One region of the Chryseobacterium sp. MYb264 genome, then DNA from elsewhere that is predicted to be linked to it. Evidence: riboswitches for the same ligand, from Rfam matches in the RefSeq annotation. Region 1 holds a riboswitch; each other region holds the start of a gene.
The links. A riboswitch is a leader RNA that binds a small molecule or an ion and turns the genes downstream of it on or off. The one in region 1 is predicted to bind cobalamin.

Region 1 (2,204 bases):
TATTTATCTGTTTTCAGTTTATTTTCTTTAGCTTTTGTAAAAGGTCAGACGAAAGTACCTTTTGGCGTGGTAAAAGCTCAGGAAGGTTATGCGATGGTACGCGTTCATAAAGATGATTATAGAAAAATCATTGATAAGATCCGTATGAAAACAGGAGATGTTTTTGTTTATGTAAAACCTGCGCCTGGAGAAACGGAATGGATCTGGATTAAATATCCTGAAAAACAAGACTCTGAAAAGCCTTTCGTAAGATATGACAGCCTGAATAAAGAAGGAATGGTGAATAAAGAGCGTGTGGCTTTTATCGATCAGCTTCCAAAATTTACGCCTTCAAAATCTAAAAACGGGAGATCATTAATTTTTACAGATAATACCAATCCTAAAATCCTGACTAACCAAAGAACAAAGGTTATTATTGATGTTTATCCTTCGTATGCTCATCTTAAAAGACAGGAAAAAGATGCCAGCGGGAAAATTCTGACGGTTGATAAAGTAAAACCTTGGGGAATTGGCAACGAAATTCCTGAAGGGATGATGGAGATAAAATCAATTCGTGTGCAACAGCCGGGAAGAGGTTCTGTATTTGTGAGAGAAGCGATTAAAAATCTCTTCCAGCCTTCTATGGATTTTGAAAACATCGGAGTAACAGCGCTTGATGACGATCATATTTTCCTTTACATGATCAATGGTTCCGGTGAAAATCGTTATACCACGCTCTGGAGCATCAATAAAGGAAGAGCCATCAACCAAATAATTTATAATAATCCGGAATAAATCTTATTTTCTACTGTTTTTATCCTTATTTTTGCACCCGGAAAAGCAGATTGCTTTTTCAGAAATAGGTTCTGCTTAGCTGCAGATGAAAAGGGAATCGTGTGAAAATCACGAACTGTCGCGCAACTGTAAGTAACTGAAGTCTTTATCAAAAGTCCACTGTTTCGCTGCGAGGCGAGATGGGAAGGAGATAAATGATGTTACGAGTCAGGAGACCTGCCTTTTTCTTAAACAAAAAACTTTCGCGATTTGAAGTTTTATTGATCTGATGGATGTTTCAGGAATTCTCATGTTCCTGTCATTATTCTGTTGTTTGATATTATTTCATTTTGCCTTAATTTAATAATGAAATATGACTACAGAAGAAAGAATTGAAACATCCGAAACCAGAATTTTCAAAGCGGTTTTTCCTAATACGACCAATCATTACGATACTCTTTTCGGAGGTACAGCGATGCAGCTGATGGATGAAGTGGCTTTTATTACGGCGACCCGATTTGCAAGAAAACGTGTAGTAACAGTGAGCAGTGATAAAATAGATTTTAAAAAGCCTATTCCTGCGGGAACCATTGTGGAGCTGGTAGGAAAAGTTTCTCATGTAGGAAAAACAAGTATGAAAGTCAACGTTGAGATCTATACAGAACAAATGTATTCTTATGAAAAGGAAAAAGCCATTGTGGGAGATTTTACTTTTGTAGCGATCGATGAATTCAAAAAACCAATTCAAATTCTATAAAGAAGAAATGTTTGGACTGCTTTTAGCGGTCTGAGCTCAATATTTTCAAAAATGTTTTTTTAAAGCAATTTCGGCGGGTCTTTGCCCGCCGATTTTTTTATTTTTTTCTGCCACGAATTCACAAATGATAGAGAATATTTTCTTTTATTAAAAATTGAAATATAATCATCTATGCAATCCTTGGAGAAATAAGATATATTCTGTTAAAAAACTTACCTCAACACCTTTTCAGTTTCCAAGCTCAAATTCAATAATGTTTGGAAAGCCTCTCCCATTTCATCTGAAGCTCTGCTGATTGCATTCTCCAGCATATTTCTGATTTGTTTTTCGGTAACACCAGCTTCAGTCCAACTTTTTCCGGAAGTATGAGAATTAAGGATAAAAGGCATAATCCGGTCGATAGCGCAGGCAAAAATAGCATCCGGAGTTTTTTCTTCTTCAAATTCAAGCCAAAGATTGAAAAACTCAGTTCTTAAAGGTTCATCTAAAATTCCGAATATATTTTGGGCAGATACCTTTTCTCTTTCAAATTTGCCCACCATTCCGGCTTCATCAAAAAGAAAAGTATCTCCGGCTTCAATTTCTACCAAATCATGAATAGACAACATCCTGATCACTCTCAAAAGATCAATATCTGCCCTGTTCTTGGCATAAGGGAAAAGAATCTGAGCCAGAATAATAATCTGCCATGAAT
Region 2 (2,204 bases), 1.3 Mb from region 1:
GAAATCATTTTTCCAGATATTTCTTCCATCAACAATTCCTAAAGAAAGGCTTAAACTGTCTGGAATTAGAGTTAAAACTTCATCCAATTGTTCAGGAGAACGAACCAGATCGATATGTAAAACATCAATCGGAAGGGCATTGGCCAATGAAAGATTGTCTTTTAATCCTTCAAAATAAGTCGCTACAATAAATTTAAGCTTCGGAAACTGTTTTCTGAGTTCCGCATAGATCAATTGATAGGTTTCTTTGGCTTTTTCAGTTAAATCTAATGCTAAAAATGGCTCGTCAAACTGAATATACTCTGCGCCATGATTTTCCAGCTCTTTTAAAATTTGAATATAAACGGGAAGTAAATTTTGCGCTAAATCTAATTTATAAAAACCTTCTTCTTTCTCTTTTCCTAATAATAAATAGGTCAGTAAACCGATAATTACGGGTTTTGCATTAATTCCAGCCTGCTTTGCTGCAATAAATTCCTGGATAATTTTATTTGAAAATAATTTAAACTCCTGATTTTTATGAAATTCTGGAACGATATAATGATAATTGGTATCAAACCACTTCGTCATTTCCATCGCTGTGATGTCTAAACCGTCTTTCTGAAAACCTCTGGCCATCGCAAAGTAAAGATCTAGTTCAGATTTTTTGAAGGCAATCTCCTGATAACGTTCCGGAATGGCTCCAACCGCTAAAGTCATATCCAAAACCTGATCGTAATAAGAGAAATCATTGCATGGAATCCAGTCGATTCCCGCTTCCTGCTGCAGTTTCCAGTTGTTTTGGGTAATGGTTTTTCCGACTTCCAGCAGTTCGTCTGAAGTTATTTTTTCTGCCCAATAGTATTCACAGGCTTTTTTTAATTCTCTGTTGCTGCCAATTCGCGGGTAGCCAAGGATGTGTGTTTGCATTTCTTTTAAACTTTTAAATTAAATTTTCTTTTAAAAGTTCTTTAAGTTGCTTCGAAATGCTTTCTTAAAATGGTTTTGATGAATCGACTAGATACAGTGAGGATGTAATTTTTCCTTTAAATGAAAAGAATAAGTTGTTGGTAAAGGAAAATAAATTTCATTGATTTTAATAAGCAAATGCATAAACACCAGCTTCATCAGCGAAAAATTAGTCATTCTTTGCTCCTTAAAAATAAGAAGCTTCAATAATAAAATCTTTGCGTTTAAAAAAAATAAAATCTTAAACAAAAATACGCTCAAAGTATCATCTTTCTGATCCAAAAACTCCAAATCGCGAGAGCATTGATCATTCGGAACAGGCAGGTCTCCTGACTTGTAACAGCTTTTGTCATCCTTCCCGTTATTACAGTGGATATACAAGGACAAAAACCTTTGGGTTATTACTTACAGTTGCGCGACAGCTCGTGATTTTCACACGATTCCCTATTAATTTACCTTATGTAAAACCTTTCCTTCTGATGAAGTATGTTAAAGAACAAAATCTTAATCAAAGGTAATTAATAAAGTATATTCATTGGTTTAATTCCTGAAATTAAGCATAAAATTTGGTTTTGTTTCATTAAAAAAGATTTTTATTCTGTATTTTTGAAGTAGAAAATAAAAAAAAGAATAATATTCCGTGGAAAAACTGGATGAAAAGGATCTTCAGCTGTTAAGAATTCTTCAGAAAAATGCTAAACTGACCGTAAAGGAGCTTGCGAAAGAAGTTAACCTTTCGGCTTCTCCCGTTTTTGAACGAATGAAAAGACTGGAGCAGGAAGGGTATATTAAGCATTATGCCGCTGTTCTGGAAGCCGAAAAATTAAACCGTGGATTTACTGTTTTTTGTCAGGTCCGACTGAAAATTCACGACCGGGCGGTCGGAAATGCATTTGTAAAAGATATTCTACAGATCGATGAAGTAGCGGAATGTTATAATATTTCCGGCGATTTTGATTTCTTATTGAAAGTTCAGGTAAGAGATATGAAGCATTATCAGGATTTTGTGTTTAATAAATTAGGCTCCGTAGATTCTATCGGAAGTACACACAGCACTTTTGTGATGGCGGAGGTTAAGAATACGCATGGGGTGAGTATTTAAAAGGCTGGGAGAGGGAAGCTGGAGGAGAGAAGTTGATGTTGCCAATGGTACTTTCTTAGTCTTATTCATTAATTTACTCTGAACTTGGAAATAGACATACGGAATTTTTTTATCTGAAATGACTTAAAGATAATTACTCACCTCAATCAAATTC
Region 3 (2,204 bases), 2.5 Mb from region 1:
ATATAGAGAAAAAATTGTTTGAAAAAGCTAAAGAAGCTAGAGAAAACGCCTATGCTCCGTACTCTCAGTTTTTAGTGGGATGTTCCGTTTTGCTGGAGAACGGTGAAATCTATTCCGGAAACAATCAGGAAAATGCAGCTTATCCATCGGGACTTTGTGCGGAAAGAACAGCGCTATTCTGGATTGCCGCCAATTTTCCGGACGTAAAAATCAAAAAGATCTTTGTGGTGGGAGGTCCTAAAGAATTTCATGAGAAAAATCCACCCATTCCCCCATGTGGAGCTTGCAGGCAAAGCTTAATGGAATATGAAACGAAGCAGAATGAAAATATAGACCTTTATTTTTCGAGCATGAATGAAGAGGTAGTGAAGGTACATGCGATTAAAGATCTCTTGCCGTTTTATTTTGATGCTACATTTTTGTAGTTTTTAAATATGAATAGCGCAATTTTTCCACCCATAACATTCATTTTTGAGAATGTCATCTCGTTCATTTAAATAGTACATTCATTGAAAACCTCATAGGTTTTAAAAACCTATGAGGTTTTGGAAGAAGATCATTCTTTTGATGATAGGCTGAAATATGATCTTTGGTCCACGGCCTAGCCCTGATCGAACGGTTACCCCGCAACTGGGTCGGAGCGTTGGGGAGGGCAAGGGTTTTAGGATTGGCGGGCGTTGGAGAGCTTGGCGTGAGGAGTATGAGAGAGAGCAGGAATAAGCTCCTAAAAAACAATATTGTATATTTCATTGAAATCCAAATCATTACACTCCATTTTGTTTTTATAATTTAATACACTTACATTTGCAAAAATTTTGGTTTCCAGCATTTTGGAAATAATAGGGAATCGGGTGAAAATCCTGAGCTGTCCCCGCAACTGTAAATCGCAATCAAAATTTCTACGGAAAACCACTGTGCAAACGGGAAGGTGTGGAAAAGCGAAAGTCAGGAGACCTGCCAAAATCTAACTAAAATAATTGCTTTCGGTGGAAAAGTGAAAAGGTATGAATATAAAAAGATCTGTAGTCCTGTTTTTTTCGTCTTACGGCTGCTTTCTGTTTGGTCAGGAAAAGGTAATAGACACGGTGTTTGTTTTTGACAATCAAATGAACAAGGTAAAACTTTTTCATAAGGTACAGACTATTTCACCTCAGGATATTGAAAAAAACTCAACCAATCTTTCTGAACTTTTACGTTTTCAAACGCCTGTTTATATTAAAGAAAACGGACGGGGTGCTGTTTCTTCGCCTTCTTTTCGGGGAACCACTGCACAGCAGACTGCTTTTGTATGGAACGGAATTAATATCAACTCAAATTTTTTAGGTCAGGCAGATGTAAATAATATTTCTTTCGGAGGTTTTGATCAACTTGATGTAAAGGCCGGCGGCGGAAGTGTAATTTATGGAAGCGGTGCCATTGGCGGAAGTATTCACCTGAATAATACGCTGGATTTTAATAAAGGCTTTCACGGTTCTCTTTTTTCAGAAGCAGCATCTTTTGGAACATTTAATAATTTTTTGAAAGGTTCTTACAGCAATGAAAAGTTCAGCTTTAAAGTTTCGGGCAATTATTCGGTAAGCGAGAATGATTATGAAGTAAAAGAATCTCAGAATTATATCAACAGAAATGGGGAATATAATAATACCAATTTTAATTTTTCGGCAGCTTATAAAATAGCTCCACATCATCAAATTTCGTGGATTTCGGAGTTTTTTAACGGAAATCAAAACTATCCTGTTTTTTTTGACAGTCAAACGAAAACGAAATATGAAACTCAGAATGTAAGAAGTTTAGTTTCGTGGGACTGGAGTCAATCTAAATTTACCAATTCCTTTAAAGCTGCTTATACCGAGGAAAATTTTCAGTATTTTTCTGATATTAACAAACCTTATTTCAGTGGCGGAACCGGCAAAAATTATATTGTAAAAAACAACTTCAATTATTTTATCACGCCAAAATGGAACTTTAATTTAATTTCTGAATTCCAGCTCAATAAAGCAGAAGGTCTGAAGCAGTCTCAACTTAGAGATGTGAGCAGAAATGTAGGTTCTTTTGCTGCGTTAATTCGCTATTTCACCACTAAAGATCTGAGATTTGAAGCAGGAATTAAAAAAGACTTTGTTGAAGATATCAGTTCGCCCCTACTTTTTTCTTTTTCAGGAAAATGGGATGCAACTCAATGGTATCATGTTAATTTAGACGTA
Region 4 (2,204 bases), 1.0 Mb from region 1:
CGGGTATAATCGTATGCAAATTTCGCTTTCAGCTGAGTCTCCAGTTTTGGAAATAGCTTTTTTCTTAGATGAGCCTGCACAAAATAATTTTCATCCACCATTCTGGAACCTCTTGCGTCAAAACGCCCGTTAACTATAGAACCAGGTAAGCCACGATTAGAAATATATCCATAACCACGAACGTTCCAGTTCCCATTATTTAAATTCCCGTTGATGGATGTTTCAAAACGTTTCGCCCTCAAATCCGAATCCTGCCTTTTAGCAATCGTATCATACGCCTGCTCTCCGTCGGGAAACTTTTTGGCATAGCGATATCTGTAAACACCATCACTTTGCAAAAACTCAGAACTAAAACTTGCAGAAATCTTTTGCGATAATTTTTGTTCTAAACGAAAAGATGGATTAAATAAGTCAATAGAAGCATTTTTCAGTCTTATGACAAAATTTGTCTTTTTATTCCCCTTAAAAGAAGGTGTTTTAGGCTGCAAGTAAATTGAACCTGATGAGCCGAAGTCTTTTGCCGATTGAAAAATTTCGCTTTTCTGACCGTTATACAAAGAAATTTCTTCCAGATCATCTAAGGAATATCTTCCCAAATCTACCAGCCCGTTTTGAGCATTTCCCAGCTGTATCCCGTCATAGAATACACCTACATGCTGGCTTCCAAGGCTTCTAACATTAATGGTTTTCAAACCACCTATTCCACCGTAATCTTTGATCTGAACTCCTGAAAAATACCTCAGCGCATCGGCCACCGACTGACTGTTGAGCCTTTCCAGTTGTTCTCCAGAAAGCGTTTGCGCAGGAAGGATCTCTTTAAAATTCTTTTTATAAATCGTAACCGGAAGAATGCTTTTCTCCTTTACCGTGTCTTTTTTGGATTGTGAAAACAACCATGGCGCTGTTAACACAAAAACTGCGAAAACAACCTTATAAAGTTGAGATGTAAGAACTTTTGCCACCATTAGCTCATTTAGATCATGATGACGCTAATGGATATAAGAATACACCGATAAAGCGCAGTCGTAAACCACACAAGATCAATGATGTCCTAAGCTTTATTCCACGAAAGCGTCAAACGTTTATGGTCTGGCAGGTCTTCTGACTTACTCCGTTTTTGAAATCCTTCCCATTAAAAAACAGTGGATATGATCTTCAAAAACTTTGGTGTGGAGCTTACAGCAGCGGGTCTGTCCCGGATTTTCACCGGATTCCCTTTTAAGCGCTTTTTATGGCTCACCAGATTTCGGCAAAGATAGAAAATAAATCATAGAAACAAAATTGAATTTAATTCAATGATTTTCAATCGAATAAATCCTAAAATTGATTTATTGAACTATATTTTTTTTAACGCAAAGTTTTATTTTTGTTGTGAATATTTTTAAGGAGCAAAGAATGAATCAATTAAAATTGATTTGATGAAGCGAACGTTTTTATAGAGCTTCATCAAACAGCTTTGCTGTTCAACTTTGCTCCTTTAAATAAAAAGAAGTTTAAATAAATCTTTTCGTTTAAAATATTCTCTTAAATCCCAAAATTAACGAAAACACTAAAACGCGATTTCGCCTGAATATCGCCGCCCGCCAAATTGGAATATACCGGAAGCATGACTTCACTTCCCAAACTGATTTTTTTATAGGAAGCCTCAAAACCCAGCTTTCCATACAAAGCACTTCCTGCTGTTCTTGGCAGTGCTTCATTAAACTGTTTATTTTGATCAAAAACTTCTCCTTGCAAACCCGTTTTTCCGGAGAAAATGAGTCTATCATTCTCCACAAACTGATAAAAACCGGTTGCAGCATAATTCCATTGATTTCCGAAATTATAATGCTTTTTATTTTCTGTCTTAATGGTGTAATCGGTGTTCAGTAAAATAGCCAGTTTATTTTTCTGAAATTTATAATTGAGTACCATCTGGTAATCCCAGCTCCCTGTTCCCAGCTGAAAACTTGGATTTACCCCCGTAATTCCCTTTTCATCAAATTTCCCTAACGGAACTTTTATTCCTACCCCCCCATTCAGCTGATGGATATTATTCTTGGAATTTAGCAGTTGATAGATTCCCATCATATTAAAATCTCCGATTCCGTTGATATTTATATCTCCCTGCAAGGTCTGCTTCTCGTGAAAATGAAACGGTAAACTTCCATAAACACTCAGTTTTTGCGTTACCGGAATTCTTGCCCATAGCTGAATTGTATTAA

Region 2: it holds a riboswitch for cobalamin, as region 1 does, so the genes downstream of both, metE (5-methyltetrahydropteroyltriglutamate--homocysteine S-methyltransferase) here and VUJ46_RS21760 (acyl-CoA thioesterase) in region 1, are expected to answer to the same signal.
Region 3: it holds a riboswitch for cobalamin, as region 1 does, so the genes downstream of both, VUJ46_RS09420 (TonB-dependent receptor plug domain-containing protein) here and VUJ46_RS21760 (acyl-CoA thioesterase) in region 1, are expected to answer to the same signal.
Region 4: it holds a riboswitch for cobalamin, as region 1 does, so the genes downstream of both, VUJ46_RS17150 (TonB-dependent receptor) here and VUJ46_RS21760 (acyl-CoA thioesterase) in region 1, are expected to answer to the same signal.

What each region holds. Positions count from the first base shown of each region.
Region 1 is NZ_CP142422.1:4,964,170-4,966,373, reverse strand. It holds gene VUJ46_RS21765 (hypothetical protein) at 1-774, shown strand, start outside; cobalamin riboswitch at 824-1,012, shown strand; gene VUJ46_RS21760 (acyl-CoA thioesterase) at 1,127-1,510, shown strand; gene VUJ46_RS21755 (HD domain-containing protein) at 1,723-2,204, opposite strand, start outside.
Region 2 is NZ_CP142422.1:1,021,844-1,024,047, reverse strand. It holds gene metE (5-methyltetrahydropteroyltriglutamate--homocysteine S-methyltransferase) at 1-909, opposite strand, end outside; cobalamin riboswitch at 1,250-1,435, opposite strand; gene VUJ46_RS04500 (Lrp/AsnC family transcriptional regulator) at 1,589-2,050, shown strand; gene VUJ46_RS04495 (VOC family protein) at 2,174-2,204, opposite strand, start outside.
Region 3 is NZ_CP142422.1:2,221,226-2,223,429, forward strand. It holds gene cdd (cytidine deaminase) at 1-425, shown strand, start outside; cobalamin riboswitch at 800-976, shown strand; gene VUJ46_RS09420 (TonB-dependent receptor plug domain-containing protein) at 1,005-2,204, shown strand, end outside.
Region 4 is NZ_CP142422.1:3,949,032-3,951,235, reverse strand. It holds gene VUJ46_RS17150 (TonB-dependent receptor) at 1-965, opposite strand, end outside; cobalamin riboswitch at 1,075-1,259, opposite strand; gene VUJ46_RS17145 (transporter) at 1,525-2,204, opposite strand, start outside.